4 regions of the Cellulomonas sp. P4_A2 genome follow, and region 4 is predicted to be linked to each of the others. Evidence: riboswitches for the same ligand, from Rfam matches in the RefSeq annotation. Region 4 holds a riboswitch; each other region holds the start of a gene.
What was found. Region 4 has a riboswitch for S-adenosylmethionine ahead of AC1DUE_RS05380 (DUF1737 domain-containing protein). Riboswitches for the same ligand answer to the same signal wherever they lie in the genome.
Positions count from the first base shown of each region.

Region 1: it holds a riboswitch for S-adenosylmethionine, as region 4 does, so the genes downstream of both, AC1DUE_RS18575 (LLM class flavin-dependent oxidoreductase) here and AC1DUE_RS05380 (DUF1737 domain-containing protein) in region 4, are expected to answer to the same signal.
Region 2: it holds a riboswitch for S-adenosylmethionine, as region 4 does, so the genes downstream of both, AC1DUE_RS02355 (methylenetetrahydrofolate reductase) here and AC1DUE_RS05380 (DUF1737 domain-containing protein) in region 4, are expected to answer to the same signal.
Region 3: it holds a riboswitch for S-adenosylmethionine, as region 4 does, so the genes downstream of both, AC1DUE_RS18800 (ABC transporter permease) here and AC1DUE_RS05380 (DUF1737 domain-containing protein) in region 4, are expected to answer to the same signal.

Region 1 covers NZ_JBFUHG010000024.1:27,410-31,078, reverse strand. The annotation lists gene AC1DUE_RS18585 (amino acid ABC transporter permease) at 1-55, opposite strand, end outside; gene AC1DUE_RS18580 (GNAT family N-acetyltransferase) at 82-666, opposite strand; gene AC1DUE_RS18575 (LLM class flavin-dependent oxidoreductase) at 663-1,769, opposite strand; SAM riboswitch class IV at 1,980-2,099, opposite strand; gene AC1DUE_RS18570 (winged helix-turn-helix transcriptional regulator) at 2,162-2,539, opposite strand; gene AC1DUE_RS18565 (NADP-dependent oxidoreductase) at 2,662-3,561, shown strand; gene AC1DUE_RS18560 (phosphatase PAP2 family protein) at 3,606-3,669, shown strand, end outside.
Region 2 covers NZ_JBFUHG010000001.1:453,710-457,378, forward strand. The annotation lists gene metE (5-methyltetrahydropteroyltriglutamate--homocysteine S-methyltransferase) at 1-948, opposite strand, end outside; gene AC1DUE_RS02355 (methylenetetrahydrofolate reductase) at 945-1,997, opposite strand; SAM riboswitch class I at 2,041-2,135, opposite strand; gene AC1DUE_RS02360 (hypothetical protein) at 2,211-2,426, opposite strand; gene AC1DUE_RS02365 (DNA-3-methyladenine glycosylase I) at 2,619-3,218, opposite strand; gene AC1DUE_RS02370 (TetR/AcrR family transcriptional regulator) at 3,215-3,669, opposite strand, start outside.
Region 3 covers NZ_JBFUHG010000025.1:34,845-38,513, forward strand. The annotation lists gene AC1DUE_RS18795 (ABC transporter permease) at 1-467, opposite strand, end outside; gene AC1DUE_RS18800 (ABC transporter permease) at 469-1,467, opposite strand; SAM riboswitch class IV at 1,512-1,621, opposite strand; gene AC1DUE_RS18805 (NADPH-dependent oxidoreductase) at 1,797-2,615, shown strand; gene AC1DUE_RS18810 (rhodanese-like domain-containing protein) at 2,645-3,061, shown strand; gene AC1DUE_RS18815 (M20 family metallopeptidase) at 3,058-3,669, shown strand, end outside.
Region 4 covers NZ_JBFUHG010000004.1:128,080-131,748, reverse strand. The annotation lists gene AC1DUE_RS05395 (DUF1345 domain-containing protein) at 1-392, opposite strand, end outside; gene AC1DUE_RS05390 (O-succinylhomoserine sulfhydrylase) at 436-1,692, opposite strand; gene AC1DUE_RS05385 (rhodanese-like domain-containing protein) at 1,689-2,108, opposite strand; partial or broken gene AC1DUE_RS05380 (DUF1737 domain-containing protein) at 2,135-2,314, opposite strand; SAM riboswitch class I at 2,308-2,409, opposite strand; SAM riboswitch class IV at 2,528-2,642, shown strand; gene AC1DUE_RS05375 (aminotransferase class V-fold PLP-dependent enzyme) at 2,681-3,669, shown strand, end outside.

The DNA of each region.
Region 1 (3,669 bases), on a different contig from region 4:
CGACGTCAGACACGTCGGGCAGGACGTCGTCCTTCTTCAGGAAGGCGGTGGACACGGTGCACTCCGGGGTTCGAGGGGGCTCTACGACTGCGGGGCGTCATGCTCCGGACAGAGCCACTTCTCGAACGCGAGCGGGCCGTCCGTCGGGGCGTCGGTCGTGTCGAACAGGGGGTGCCAGCCGGTCGCCAGGTAGAGCGCGGCGGCCTCGGGCTGCCGGGGACCGGTGGTGAGGTAGAGGCGCTCGTACCCGAGCGCGACCGCTCGGAGCTCGAGCTCGGCGAGCACCTGGCGCGCCAGACCGCGGCGGCGGTGCGCCGAGTTGGTCCAGATCCGCTTGTACTCGGCGGTGCGGACCGTCGGCAGACCGGACTCGTCGCGCGTATCCGGACGGCTGAGCCGCTCCGCCGAACCGAGCTCCGGCTCGGCCCGGAGCCGGAACGCACCGCCGGCCACCGCGGTCCCGTCCTCCAGGATCAGGATCAGGTCACCGTCGGGCGCCGCGAACTGCTCGGCGGGGTACCGCTCGAGCTCCGCGCGCAGGTCGTCGACCCCGAAGAACTCGCTGTACCGCGTGAGGTACTCGACCGCGAGCTCGTCGAGCATCGGCTGCACGGCCGGGTCGCTCAGCGCGTACGAGCGCACGACGCGGAGGTCGGTGGTCGTCATGCCGACGCCGCGAATCGGGCGACGGTGCTCGGCACGGTGCTCGGCAGGCCGAGGGTGTCGCGGAACGTGCGGCCGGGGTACGACGAACGGAAGGCGTCCGACGCGCGCAGCACCGGCAGGACGCCGTCGACGAGCGCGACCAGGTCGGTCTGCACGGATGCCGGGCGGATGGTGAACCCGTCGGCGGCCTCGGCGTCGAGCCAGTCGGTGACCAGCTCGGCGAACCCCGTGGAGGTCCCGACGAACGCGAGCGAGCCGGTGTCCCAGCTGACGCCCTCCAGGTCGGAGAGCATGTCGAGGCGGGCCTGCGCGCTGGCCCGGTCCGGCCCGACGATGAGGTAGACGTCGACCAGGACGCGCACGTCGCGCGGGTCACGACCGGCGGCGACGACCGCGCCCAGGACCCGGGCCCGGGTGCGCGCGGCCTCGTCGCGGTCGGTGGCGCGGATGCGCACGACGTCCGCGACGCGTCCGGCCAGCTCGATCTCGTCGGGGGTCGTCGCACGGACGACGACCGGCGGTCGGCCCTGCGGCGGACGCGTGCTGCCCTTCGGGACGCCGGCGGCGAAGTTCACGCCGTCGTGCGTCGTGAAACGCGGGCGTGCCGAGGTCGTCGGCACCCAGCTGTCCCAGCGCCGGGCGACTGTGGCGGCCGCCTCGGCCGCGCCGGCGAGGGCCGCGACGTCCGGGGAGGACGACCGCGGGCCGGCCGTCGGCACCTCGTCGAGACGCGTGGTCCAGCCGACCTGCCACCCGGCGCGACCGGCGCTGGCCTGGTCGATCGTCGCGATGGCCGTCGAGATGTGCGCCGGTTCGAGGTGCGAGGTGCCGACCGAGGCGACGAGGCCGATGCCGTCGGTGCGCGCCGCGAGGCGGGAGGCGACGATGGCCGCGTCGAGGCGGGTCGTGCTGCCGCCGGGGTGCAGGGCGAAGTCGTCGTCGAACACGACGAAGTCGAGCGCACCGCGCTGGGCGACGGCGACGAGCTCCTCGAGGCGGCCGGCGTCGAAGAGACGCTGACCCTGGGAGCCGTGGGTGCGCCAGGCGGCGGCGCGGGCGCCGGTGTCGGACAGGTCGACACCGAGGTGGGCATGGGAGGACACAGGGGTATCCGTTCAGGTGGTGCGAGAGGTGGGGCGCGCACGTCAGAGGTGCGGCGAGGCTCGCCCCGTTCAGCGGGGCGTGCGAGGTGGAGCGGGGCGCTGAAGGTTCAGCGACAACAGGAACGCGTGAGCATGGCGTGGCCGCAGCTCGGGGAGCGGGGTGCTCCGAACGCGTTCATGGTCGTTCCTCTCGTCCCGGCACTGCCGGGGTTCGCGTCGTTGCCGTGTGGAGGCGTAGTGCCCACCACGACCAGGTCCTCATCCGGGGCACCCCACCGCGCGGAGGGTTGCCTTCCAGCTAGCCGGAGCTTCGCGCTGGAAATCTTGACCTTATTGGTAGGGAATTTAGATCGGGGGCCCGACGACGTCAAACCGCTGGTCACATCGTGAGATCAGACGCGGGCGTCGTACGCCTCACGGGCGATCGCGACCGCGTCCATGTTCGCCTCGGCCCACACCTTCACGGCGTGCACCACGGAGGTCAGCGAGACGCCCAGCGGAGTGAGCTCGTAGTCGACCCGGACCGGCACGGACGCGGTCACGGTCCGCGTGATCATGCCGTCGCGCTCCATGGCGCGCAGCGTCTGGGTGAGCATCTTCTGGCTCACGCCGTTGAGGCGCCGCCGCAGCTCCGAGTGCCGCTGCGGGCCGACCTCCAGCGCGGTCATGACCAGACAGACCCACTTGTCCGACAGCTCGTCGAGGAGCTCACGGGTCGGACAGTCGGCGTCGAACGAGTCGTACGCCGCGAGGGGGAGCGTCTCGAGCACGATGTCCTCCGAGCAGGGAACCAGACAGACCCTTTAGGCACCAGAAGGTGCCTACTTCCCAAAAGATACCACTGTGCTCAGGATGGGTCGCGTCCCGAACCGATCTCCCCCCGGAGGCCCTCATGTCGACCGTCACCCTCACCGTTCCCGGCCCCACCGCCGACTTCGCGATCCTCGACCTGCCCGTCCTGGAGCCCGGTCCGGGCGAGGTCCGGGTCCACGTCGAGGCCGCACCCGTCCACCCGGTCGACGTGGTCGTCGCGCGCGGCCACGTCCCGCTGCCGCCGGCCGACCGCTACGTGCTCGGCTGGGCGCTCGCCGGCGTGGTCGACGCGGTCGGCCCGGACGTCACGGGCCTCGCCCCCGGCGACCCGGTGCTGGCCCTGTCCGACTGGTTCGACACCTTCGTCGGCGCCCAGGCGTCGTCCGTCGTGCTGCCGCGCGGGTCGGTCGCGTCGCGTCCCGCGTCACTGAGCGCGGTGGACGCGTCGACGCTGGCGCTCAACGCTCTGACCGCCGCACAGGCACTGGACCTGCTCGGCCTGCCGGCGGGCGCGACGCTGGCCGTCACCGGCGCCGCCGGTGGTGTCGGCGGGTTCGCCGTCGAGCTCGCCCGGCACCGCGGGCTCGAGGTCCTGGCCGTCGCGCGCGAGGCCGACCGCGCCTTCGTCGAGCGCACCGGCGCCCGGCTCGTGCTGCGGGGCACCGACCTCGGCACGCTGGGCGCCGACGGGGTGCTGGACACCGCCGAGCTCGGCGCACCGGCTCTCGTCGCAGCCCGGGACGGCGGCGTGCTCGTGGCCGTCACCGCGCCCGCGACGCCCACGCCCGAGCGCGGCATCCGCGTCAAGACCGTCCACGTGGTCAGCGGCTCCGCGGGACTCGCGGACGTGGCGGCGCTGGCCGTCGAGGGCGTCCTGACGCCGCGCGTCGCGGACACCTACCCGTTCGAGAAGGCGGGCGACGCCTACGCCGCGGTCGAGGCCGGCGGGCTGCGCGGGGTGGTCGTCCTGGTGCCGTGAGCTCTCGACGAGCGCGTCCGGCCCCGCGCGCCTAACCTCCGGGGATGCATCCTCGCCCCCTCCGTCGACGCGCGCTCCTGCGTGCCGCCGTGTTCGGGGTCGCGTTCA
Region 2 (3,669 bases), on a different contig from region 4:
CCAGATGTTGTGGCCGTCGATCACGCCGGCGACCAGGGTCTTGGTCTCCAGGCCGGCGACCTTCTCGGTCGGCGCGCTGCCGCGGACCAGGTCGATGCCGATGGCCTCGACGTCGGTGGCGGCGAGCACGGGGAACGCCGCACCCAGGTCGCCGTACGGGGCGGCGACGAGGATCGCCGGGCGGTCGGTGAGGTCCGTTGCCAGGGCCCGGTAGGCCTCGATGACGGCGGCGAGCAGCTGCTCGGCCGGCACCTCGATCGAGTCGGAGACCAGCGCGGGCTCCTCGATCTGCACCCAGGTGGCACCCGCGGCGGCGAGGTCCTGCAGGAGTGCCGCGTAGACGGGCAGCAGGTCCTCGAGGCGGTCGATCGGCGCGAAGTCGTCGGGCGCGCCCTCGGTGGACTTGGCCAGCGCGAGGTACGTGACGGGACCGACGATGACCGGACGCGTCAGGACGCCCTCGGCCAGGGCCTCCTTGAACTCCCGCACGGGGCGGTCGCTCGCGTAGCGGAACGTGGTCTCGGGGCCGATCTCGGGGACCAGGTAGTGGTAGTTGGTGTCGAACCACTTGGTCATCTCGAGCGGCAGGTCGTCGCCGCGACCGCGCGCCACGGTCGAGTAGCCGGCCAGGTCGAGCGTGCCGTCGGCGGCCACCAGGTCGGCGAAGCGTGCGGGCACGGCGCCCACGACGGCCGTCGCGTCGAGCACGTGGTCGTAGAACGAGAACGCGCTCGGGATCGCGGGCACGTCGGTCGCCAGGCCGAGCTCAGCCAGACGCGTCCGGGTCCGGCGGCGCAGGTCGGCGGCGACGGCCTCGACCTCGTCGGCGGACGACTTGCCCGCCCAGAAGGACTCGATGGCCTTCTTCAGCTCACGGCGCGGGCCGATCCGGGGGTAGCCGAGCACGGAGCCGGCGGGGAACTGTGCCGGAAACTGGATCTTGGTCATGGTATTTCAGTCCCTCGAGGGTCGGCGGTTGCCGTGACCTGCGGCCCGCTGGCCAGGTCGGGAGCTGTCCGAGCTCCGCCGTCGAGGTGTGCACCCTCGAGCAGGTCAAGTACGGCATGGTGCTGGTTGAACGTGTAGAGGTGGACGCCGGGAGCCCCGCCGTCCAGGACGCCGTTGACCAGGTCGACGCTCGCGCGGATGCCCCGGCGGTGGCGGTCGAGCTCGTCGTCGGCGGAGCCGAGCAGGTCGAACAGTCTCTCAGGCACCGGGACCCCGGTGAGCTCCTGCACGCGGTGCAGGCGGGCGGGATCGGTGGTCGGGATGATGCCCGGGATGATCGGGATGGTGACCCCGGCGTCGCGCGCGTCGGCGACGATCCCGAGGTAGTCGTCGGCGTCGAAGAACACCTGCGTGATGGCGAAGTCGGCACCCGCCTCCTGCTTGGCCAGCAGCGAGGCGACGTCCTGGGCGCGGGTGCCGCCGGTGGCGTGGTTGCCGCGCGGGAAGGCCGCGACCGCGACCGACAGCGGTCGGACGCGCGCGCGCACCGCCTGCGACGGGCTGTCCGCGCAGCGCTGCGCCTCGATCTGGCGCAGCAGCTCCACCAGCTCGCCGGCGGTCTGCAGGCCGTCCGGGTGGGCCACCCAGTCCTGCTGGTCGACGGGCGGGTCGCCGCGCAGCGCCAGGAAAGAGCGGACGCCCTCGTCGAGGAACTCCTCGACGATCGTCGTGATCTCCTCGCGGGAGGTGCCGACGCAGGTCAGGTGGGCGATCGGGTTGAGCGTCGTCTCCCGCAGCAGCCGGCGGACCAGCTGCCGGGTGGTGACGCGCGTCTTGCCCGAGGCGCCGTAGGTGACCGAGACGAAGTCCGGGTGCACCGACTCGAGCGCCTGGATGGTCGCCCACAGGCGCGGCGCGGCGTCGGGGTTGCGCGGCGGGAAGAGCTCGAAGGAGATGGTCGGCCGGTCGTTGGCGGCGTGGGGGCGCGCGGCCGGGGCGACGTGCAGCCCGGGCGTGCGAGGTTCCAGCGTCGCGGCGCTCACGGGCACGCCTGCGGGGTGGGGCAACGGTCGTTCGGGGACATCTGGGTTCACTCCATCGTCCCTGGCGGAAGCACCCACACCCTCGCAAGAGGGGGGTTGCTGCGGCGTCGTCGAGCCAGGTCTCTCGGCCGCTCTGGATGGTAGGCGCGATCGTAGACCGCCGACCACATGGTGGGCAACCACGCTCGATGGGTGAGACGAGACTGTCCCGGGGAGCGATCAGACCCCACGGCGTCCGCCGAGGGTGTTGTCGTCACGCCCGCGGCGCTGTTGCGGGACGTCGAACCACGAGGTGGGCGAGCCGGCCGGGACGAGCCGCAGCCCGTCCTGCACCGCGGCGAGGATGTCCACGTCCGGTGCCGGGGTTCCCGTCAACGCATCGGCCGCGGCGCGCACGTCGTCGTGCCGCCCGTCGGGTTCGAAGACGTCTGCCATTCTCGGCACGATAGTCGGCTGGTTCTCACCTGCCGAGATGGGTTCGGGAGCGTCACCCGGCAGGAGTATCGATCTCACCCGGCGCCACAGCACGCCCAGGACCCCGTCGTCCAGTGCTTCACCCGGGCGTACCAGTGCGTTCTGCCTGGTCAGGCGTCCATCTCTAGGGGCGCGGGGGGTCCGGAGCCTCGGCTAGGCACCCTGGGCGCTCGGACACGTGGCCAGGTGGTCGTCCACCACCCCGCAGGCCTGCATGGCGGCGTACGCGGTGGTGGGTCCGACGAACCGGAAACCGAGCGACTTGAGCTCCTTGGCGAGGGCCTTGGACTCAGGGGTGATGGCCGGGACGTCCGTCCACGTGGCGGGACGCGTCCAGCCGGAGCGGTCGGGGGCGTGCGACCACAGGACCGCGTCGAGGGAGCCGCCGTCCGTGTGCAGCGCGCGCAGCGCCCGGCCGTTCGCGATGGTGGCCTCGATCTTGGCGAGGTTGCGCACGATCGACGCGTCGGCCATCAGCCGCGCGACGTCGTCGTCGCCGAACTCGGCCACGACCTCCGGGTCGAAGTCCGCGAACGCCGCCCGGAACGCGGGCCGCTTGCGCAGGACCGTGATCCAGGCGAGCCCGGACTGGAAGCCCTCGAGCGCGAACCGCTCGAAGAGCGCGTTCTCGCCGTGGACCGGCTTGCCCCACTCCTCGTCGTGGTACTTCTCGTAGAGCGGGTTGCCGTCGCCGAAGCAGCGGCCGATGTTCGAGTCCGGCCGAGGCTCGGGAAGTGGGTCGGGGAGCGTCATGCCCCGAGTCTGTCTCCTCCGTCCGACACCGGACCGGCCGGATGCGGAGCCGCTCGGTCGAGCGAGGGCTGGGGTCGGCTCGACGCGACGACGATCAGCCGCTCGATGCCGTCGAGGATCAGCTGCGTGCCGAAGTCGAGGGTGTCCTCGTCGAGCGGGTCCCAGACGAAGCCGCCGGCGTCGACGGCGCGCAGCAGCGCGGGGTGCGAGGCGGGCGTCGCGAGGATGCCGATGAGCGTGCCCAGGTCGGGTGCGTCGCCCTCCGTGGGGCCGACCGCCGCGGTGCGTGCCTGCGCCGACAGCTGCTCGCTCACCCGCAGCTGGTCGAGCGCATGCGTGGAGAGCACGCCGATGGCGCCGACCTTCTGCGACTCGGTCAGCGGGGTGTCCTCGAGCGCCGCGAGCATGCCCTCCATCCAGGAGAGCCGCCCCGGGCCGATGGCGTGCAGGA
Region 3 (3,669 bases), on a different contig from region 4:
GAGAGCAGCAGCGCGGGGATGGACAGCAGCACGTCGACGACGCGCATGACGACGTCGTCGAACACGCCACCGACGAAGCCGGCGACCAGACCGACCACGGCCCCGACCAGCAGGCCGACGCCGACGGCCACGAGCGCCGCCTCGAGCGTCAGCTGCGTGCCGTGCACCACCCGCGTGTACAGGTCGCGACCCAGCTGGTCGGTGCCGAACCAGTGCGCCGACGAGGGGGCCTGCAGCTTGTCGGCCGGCACTCCGGTGAGCGGGTCGCCGGGCGCGAGCACCTGCGGCACGAACGCCGCCACGAGCACGAACCCGATCCAGACGAGAGCGAGGAGGAGCCCGGGCCTGCGCAGCAGGTCGCCGACCCAGGCGAACCGCCCGCGCGTCTGCTCGTCGGGCTGATCCAGCGGCGCGTCGGCCGGGAGGTCGGCGGCGGTGGTGGCGAGGTCGTCGAGAAGGTCCGTCATGTCACACCCCCGCCGTCGCGGGCTCACGGACCGCGGCCGCGGCGACCGGGGCCGCGGCCTTCGGTGGACGCGAGTGCCGCACGATCCGCGGGTCGAGCAGGGGGTAGAGCAGGTCGACCGCGAGGTTGACCAGCACGAACACGGCGGCGGCGAACAGGACGACGCCCATCACGACGGGGATGTCCTGCGCGCTGACGGACGTCGCGGTGAGCCGGCCGATCCCGGCACGGGAGAACACGGTCTCGGTGACGACCGCCCCGGCCAGGAGCTCGCCGATGACCAGTCCGGTCACCGTGAGCGCGGGGAGCGAGGCGTTGCGCAACGCGTGCCGGAAGTGGACGCGCACCGAGCCGGCGCCCTTGGCACGGGCCGTGTCGACGTACGGCTGGCGCAGGCTGTGCTGGAGGCTGCGCGAGAGCATCTGCGCGATCAGCGCCGCCGTGGGCACCGCGAGCGTCACCGCCGGCAGGACGATCGAGGAGAACCCCTTGTTGCCCACCGCTGGGAAGATCGGGTTCTGGAACGAGAACCACTGGACGAGCATCAGACCGAACCAGAACGACGGGATCGCGACCCCGAGCGGGGGCAGGCCGAGCAGCGCGTTGGACAGGCCGCGGCTGCGCACCAGGGTCGCGACGATGGCCAGCCCGCCGCCGACCAGGAGAGCGAGCACGAACGCGGCCGCCGCGATGGCCGCGGTCGGCGGGATCGCCTCGGCGATCAGGCCGGTCACCGGCCGGTGCAGGACCACCGACGTGCCGAGGTCCCCGCGCAGGACGCCCCCAAGCTGTGTCAGGTACTGCACCGGCAGCGGCTGGTCGAGGCCGTACTGGGCGCGCAGCGCGTCGAGCTGCTCGGGCGTGACGTCCGACGACTCGCCGCCGTACATGAGCGAGACCGGGTCGCCCGGCAGCGCGTAGAGCACGACGAACGACACCGTGTAGGCGGCCCAGAGCACGAGGAGCGCCTGCCCGAGGCGGGCGAGCACGTAGCGGTTCATCGCGGGGCCCGGGGGAAGGCGCGCATCGGGGGTCCTCGTTCCGTCGTCTGTGCTTGCACGGCGGGAACGCCGTGCCGGGTAGTCACCTGGAGCACCCCGTCACGTGAAGGGTTGCTGCCCGACCAACCAGGGCTTTGCGTCGGGACTCGATACCGGCCGCGAAGGTAAGGACGAGGCGCGGGGTCGTCAACGATCCGCCGCTGCGTCTCACGGACTGGACGCACTGCCCGAGGACCGAGATGTGAGACGTCGCCGACGGTTCGTTGACTTCGGCATCCGGGCGGCTCACCCTCCCCGCGAACTCCGACAGCGCGCTCACCAGGGGAACCATGTCCGTCGCCCTCCTCCCGTCCACGCTCGACGCCCGCTACGGCGGTGTCGCACCCGACGACGTCGCCACCTCCGACGTCATCGAGCTGCAGCTCGCGCACCGCTCCGTGCGGCGGTACCTGCCCGACGACGTCTCGGACGCCGAGCTCGCGGCCGTAGTCGCCGCCGCGCAGTCCGCCGCGACCAGCTCGAACCTGCAGCTGTGGAGCGTCGTGGCCGTGCGCGACGACCAGCGCCGGTCGGCCCTGTCCGCGCTCGCGGGCAACCAGGCGCACATCACGCAGGCGCCGCTGCTGCTCGTCTGGCTCGTCGACCTCGGCCGCGCCCACGCCATCGCCGCGGCCCACGACGCGCCGACCGAGGGCGCGGACTACCTCGAGACGGCCGTCGTCGGGTTCGTCGACGCGGCGCTGGCCGCGCAGAACGCGGTGCTCGCCGCGGAGTCGCTGGGGCTGGGGACGGTGTACATCGGCGCGCTGCGCAACCGGCCGGCCGAGGTGGCCGAACTGCTCCACCTGCCGCGCCACGTGTTCGCCGCGTTCGGGCTCGTCGTCGGGCGGCCCGACCTGTCCGAGAACACGCGCGTGAAGCCGCGCCTGCCCCAGTCGGCCGTGCTGCACCACGAGGTGTACGACGACGCGGACCACGCCGACGCGGTCGCCGGCTACGAGGAGCGGATCGGCGAGTTCTACGCCCTCGAGGGGCTGTCGCACTCCTGGACGGACCGGCTGCTCGCCCGGCTCTCCGGCCCCGCGGCGCTCAACGGTCGCGACCAGCTCCGCTCGGCGCTCGAGGCGCAGGGTTTCCGGCTCCGATGAGCACAGGCACGACGACGAAGGAGAGCACGATGACCGAGACCACCGCCCGCCCGGGCGCCCCCGCCGAGCACCTCAGCCTCGAGGACGCCGCGGCGCTCGCGCCCGCGGTCACCCCGCAGGAGGCCGCCGAGCGCGTCGCCGAGGGCGCGTTCCTGCTCGACGTCCGCAGCGAGACGGGCCGGTCGCGCACGGGCGCGATCCCCGGCGCCACGGTCGGCGACCGGTACGCGATCGACGACGAGTTCGACCTCGCCGCGGCCACGCACCACGCACCCGTCGTCTCGCTGGACACGCCGATCGTGGTCGTCTGCGGCTCGGTGCGCGGGTCCGGCCCGGTGGCCGCGGAGCTGCGCGCCAAGGGCTTCACCAACGTCGTCCACGTCGACGGCGGCTTCGGTGCCTGGAAGGACGCGGGCCTGCCCGCCGAGGAGCCGACCGCCGGATGAGTACCCCCTCCACCGCGTTCCTCGACGAGCTGCGCGCGCTCACCGAGCGCCGACGCGGGTCGTTCGTCCCGCTGACCTCCCCGTTCGACGGGGCCGACGAGACGTCGCGCGCCCTCGTGCGGGACGCGGCGAGCGCCGGCCAGGGGGACCTCCTCGACGTCGCGCACGCGATCCACTCCCACCCGGAGGAGGCGTTCCGCGAGGTCCGCTCGGTCGCGGCGATCGCGGACCTGCTGCGGGCGCGCGGCGTGCCCGCGAAGGTGGGGACGCACGGCCTGTCGACCGCGCTGCGCGCGGGGCTGACCAAGGCCGGGCCCGACGACGGCGCGGCTCGCGAGGACGCGGGTCCGACCGTCGCGATCCTGGCCGAGTACGACGCGCTGCCCGGGGTGGGTCACGCGTGCGGGCACCACCTCATCGCGGGCGCCGCGACGGGGGCGTTCCTCGCGCTGGTCCGAGCGGTCGCCGACGGTCTGGACCTGCCGGGTCGGGTGCTCCTGCTCGGCACGCCGGCGGAGGAGGGCAGCTCGGGCAAGGAGATCCTGGCGCGCAACGGGTTCATCGAGGGCGTCGACGCGGCGATCATGGTGCACCCGTTCGGCTTCGAC
Region 4 (3,669 bases):
GCGTACCGGAGCGCGAACACCGTGTGGATCGCGGCCCAGGACGCGACCACGCTCGCCAGGACCGCGATCGCGGGCAGCCACGCGTGCAGCGACGAGCTCACCAGCACGTGGACCACGCCGCCGAGCGTGACGAAGGCCGCCGCGATCACGATGACGTGGGAGGCCAGCCGAGTCGGTTCCTCGCGGGTGGCGTGCGCCGCGGTCTCGTCGGGACCCATCGGCGCGCACGCGAGCCAGGTCCAGACGACGAAGACGGCCGCGGCGACGGCCCAGCCGGACAGGAACGCGGCGAACCCGGACGTCCAGGCGACCAGCACGGCGACGACGAGACCGGCCACGACTCCGACGCCGAGCCGCAGGGCCGGGGAGACGACGAGCCGCCGGGTGTCCATGCCGCCAGTGTTCACCGGCCGCACGGACACCCGCGGGACGTCGTCAGCGACCGAGCGTGTCCAGCGCCTGCGTGAGGTCGTCGATCAGGTCGTCCGGGTCCTCGAGGCCGATCGACAGCCGGAGCGTCGCCTCGCCGATCCCCACGGCCGCCCGGCCCTCGGCGCCCAGCTTGCGGTGCGTCGTGGTGGCGGGGTGCGTGATGATCGACTTCGCGTCGCCCAGGTTGTTCGAGATGTCGATGATCCGCAGCGCGTCGACCACGCCGAACGTCGCCTTCTTGGCAACCTCGGACGACGCGCCGTCGGGCACCGCGAGGTTGAAGGTCACGACCGTCCCGCCGCCGCTCTGCTGCTGCAGCGCGAGCGCGTGCTGCGGGTGCGAGGGCAGGTACGGGTAGCGGACCAGCGAGACGCCCGGCTGCTCCTCGAGCCAGGTCGCCAGCCGCAGGGCCGACGCCGTCTGGTGCTTGACCCGGATCGAGAGGGTCTCGAGGCCCTTGAGCAGGACCCACGCATTGAACGCCGACAGCGACGGGCCGGTGTTCCGGATGAGCGTCTGCACGGGTCCGTGGATGTACTCCTCCGACCCCAGGATCGCGCCACCGAGCACGCGGCCCTGGCCGTCGATGTGCTTGGTCGCCGAGTAGACGATGACGTCGGCGCCGAAGTCGAGCGGCTTCGACAGGACGGGCGTCGCGAAGACGTTGTCGACGATCACGATCGCGCCCGCGGCGTGCGCGAGCGTCGTGACCGCCGCGATGTCGACCAGGTCCTGCATCGGGTTGGACGGCGTCTCGAAGAACACGACGTCGGCCGGCGTCGAGAGCGCCGCCTCCCACTGCGCGAGGTCGTGCCCGTCGACGTAGTCGGTGGTCACACCCCACTGGGCGAAGACCTCCTCGAAGAGCACGACCGTGGACCCGAACAGGGCCCGGGCCGCGACGACGCGCGAGCCCGACTTGGCGACAGCCGCGATCGCGGTGAACACCGCGGACATCCCGCTGGCGGTGGCGAACGCCGCCTCGGCGCCCTCGAGCAGCCGCAGCCGCTCCTCGAACGTCGAGACCGTCGGGTTGTTGTAGCGCGAGTACAGGAACCGGTCGTGCTCGCCCGCGAACGCGGACTCGGCCTGAGCGGCGTCGTCGTAGACGTAGCCCTGCGTCAGGAAGAGCGCCTCGGACATCTCCTGGAACTGCGAGCGCACCAGCCCGCCGCGCACGGCGAGGGTGTCCGGCCGCAGCGTCCCGCGCTCGACCCGCTTCTCGTCCCAGTCGCCGGGACCCGGCACCCGAGGGCTCACCGCTGCCGCCACGGCAGGCCGGCCGCGCGCCAGCCCGAGTGCCCGCGGTGCCCGTCGGCACCCACGTCGCCCTCGAAGCCCTCGAGGACGTTGTACGCCGGACCGAGACCCGCGGCCGTCGCGGCGTTCGCGGCGTGCACCGAGCGGACGCCCGAGCGGCACAGGAACACGATCGGCCGCCCGTCGCCCGGAGTGAGCCCGAGCTCGCCGAGCTGCTTGAGGAACTGCGGGTTCGGGCGTCCCGACGGGTACGAGACCCACTCGACCAGCGCGGAGCGGCCGCCGATCGACGCGGCGTCGGGGATGCCGACGTAGGCCCACTCGGCGTCGGTGCGCACGTCGACCAGCAGCGCGTCGCCGTCGGACGTCAGGAGGTCCCAGGCCTGCTGGGGGGTCAGGTCGCCGGCGTAGCTCATACGGGCCTCGTCTCGTGGGTCGCGTTGCTGGGAAGGATGACGGCCTGCGCGACGATCACACGCTCGCCGTCGTAGGTCGCGGCCGGGCCGCCGTGCAGCACGTAGCCGTCGGCCAGGGCCTCCGAGACGCGCTCGCAGAAGGCGATGTCGTCGGTGCCGCTGAGCAGCCGGTACCTGAGTCGTTCTGTCACGTGCACAGCCTCCATCGGTCCTGGCGGTAGCACCCTCGTCCGTGCACTGTCGTGCACGCGGGTTGCTGCGGCGTCGTCGAGCCAGATCTCTCGGCCGCTCTGGATGGTGCCGGTGATGCTAGTGCGGGCGTCGGACGGAATCCAACTGGTGGAATCGAAGTCTCGCGATCCGAGACGAATCCGATCGTGCGTTGACACGTGCGCGGCGGGACGGGGACCCTCTTCTCAGGTCATGAGCGCCAGCGTCAAGCCCCGGCTCGCTGGCCGGCAACCCTCCTCCGCGGTGGGGTGCCCCGGGTGACGACCTGGCCGAGCTCCGTCCGGGGCTCGGCAAGCGCGGGGTCCACCGACGGCGGTGCCCCTCTGTGTCGGAGGACCATCATGACCACAACTGCCGAGCGCCTCTCGTGTGTGGACGTCGACGCGGTGAGCGAGCTGCTCCCCGTCGTCGGCGGCAACACCACGGTGCCCCTCGTCGACGGCACGCAGCGCGTCTACGCCAACCTCGACTACGCCGCGTCCGCGCCCGCCCTCGAGGCCGTCGCCGCGCGCGTCACGGAGGTCCTGCCGCTGTACGCGTCCGTCCACCGCGGCGCCGGGTACCTGTCGCAGGTGTCCACCGCCCTGTACGAGTCGTCGCGCCAGACGATCGCGCGGTTCGTTGACGCGCGTCCCGACGACGTCGCGATCATCACCCGCAACACCACCGACTCGCTCAACCTTCTGGCCCGAGTCGTCCCGAGCGGGTCCCGGGTGCTGGTGCTGGACATCGAGCACCACGCCAACCTGCTGCCCTGGGTGCACTCCGCGGACGGGCACGGCCACTCGACCACCATCCTGCCGATCGCCCGCACGGTCGCCGAGACGCTGTCCAGGCTTCGCGACGAGCTCGCGCGCCGGCACTACGCGCTCCTGACCGTCACCGGCGCCTCCAACGTCACCGGTGAGTCGCTGCCGCTCGACGAGGTCATCGCCCTCGCGCACGCCGAGGGCACCCGCGTCGCCGTCGACGGCGCCCAGCTGGTGCCACACCGCGGGTTCTCGCTCGCGGCCTCCGACGCCGACTACATCGCGTTCTCGGGCCACAAGACGTACGCACCGTTCGGGGCCGGCGCCCTGGTCGGACGTCGCGACTGGCTCGACGCAGGTGCGCCGTACCTCGCAGGGGGAGGTGCGGTGCGCGACGTGCGCACGGACCGCACCGTGTGGCAGCCCGCACCTGCCCGGCACGAGGCCGGCTCGCCCAACGTCATCGGCGCCATCGCGCTCGCGGAGGCGTGCGACCAGCTCGCGGCCCTCCCGGCCGGTGCGCTGCACGCCCACGAGGACGCCCTGCGTGCCCGGCTCGTCGCGGGCCTGTCCGCCATCGA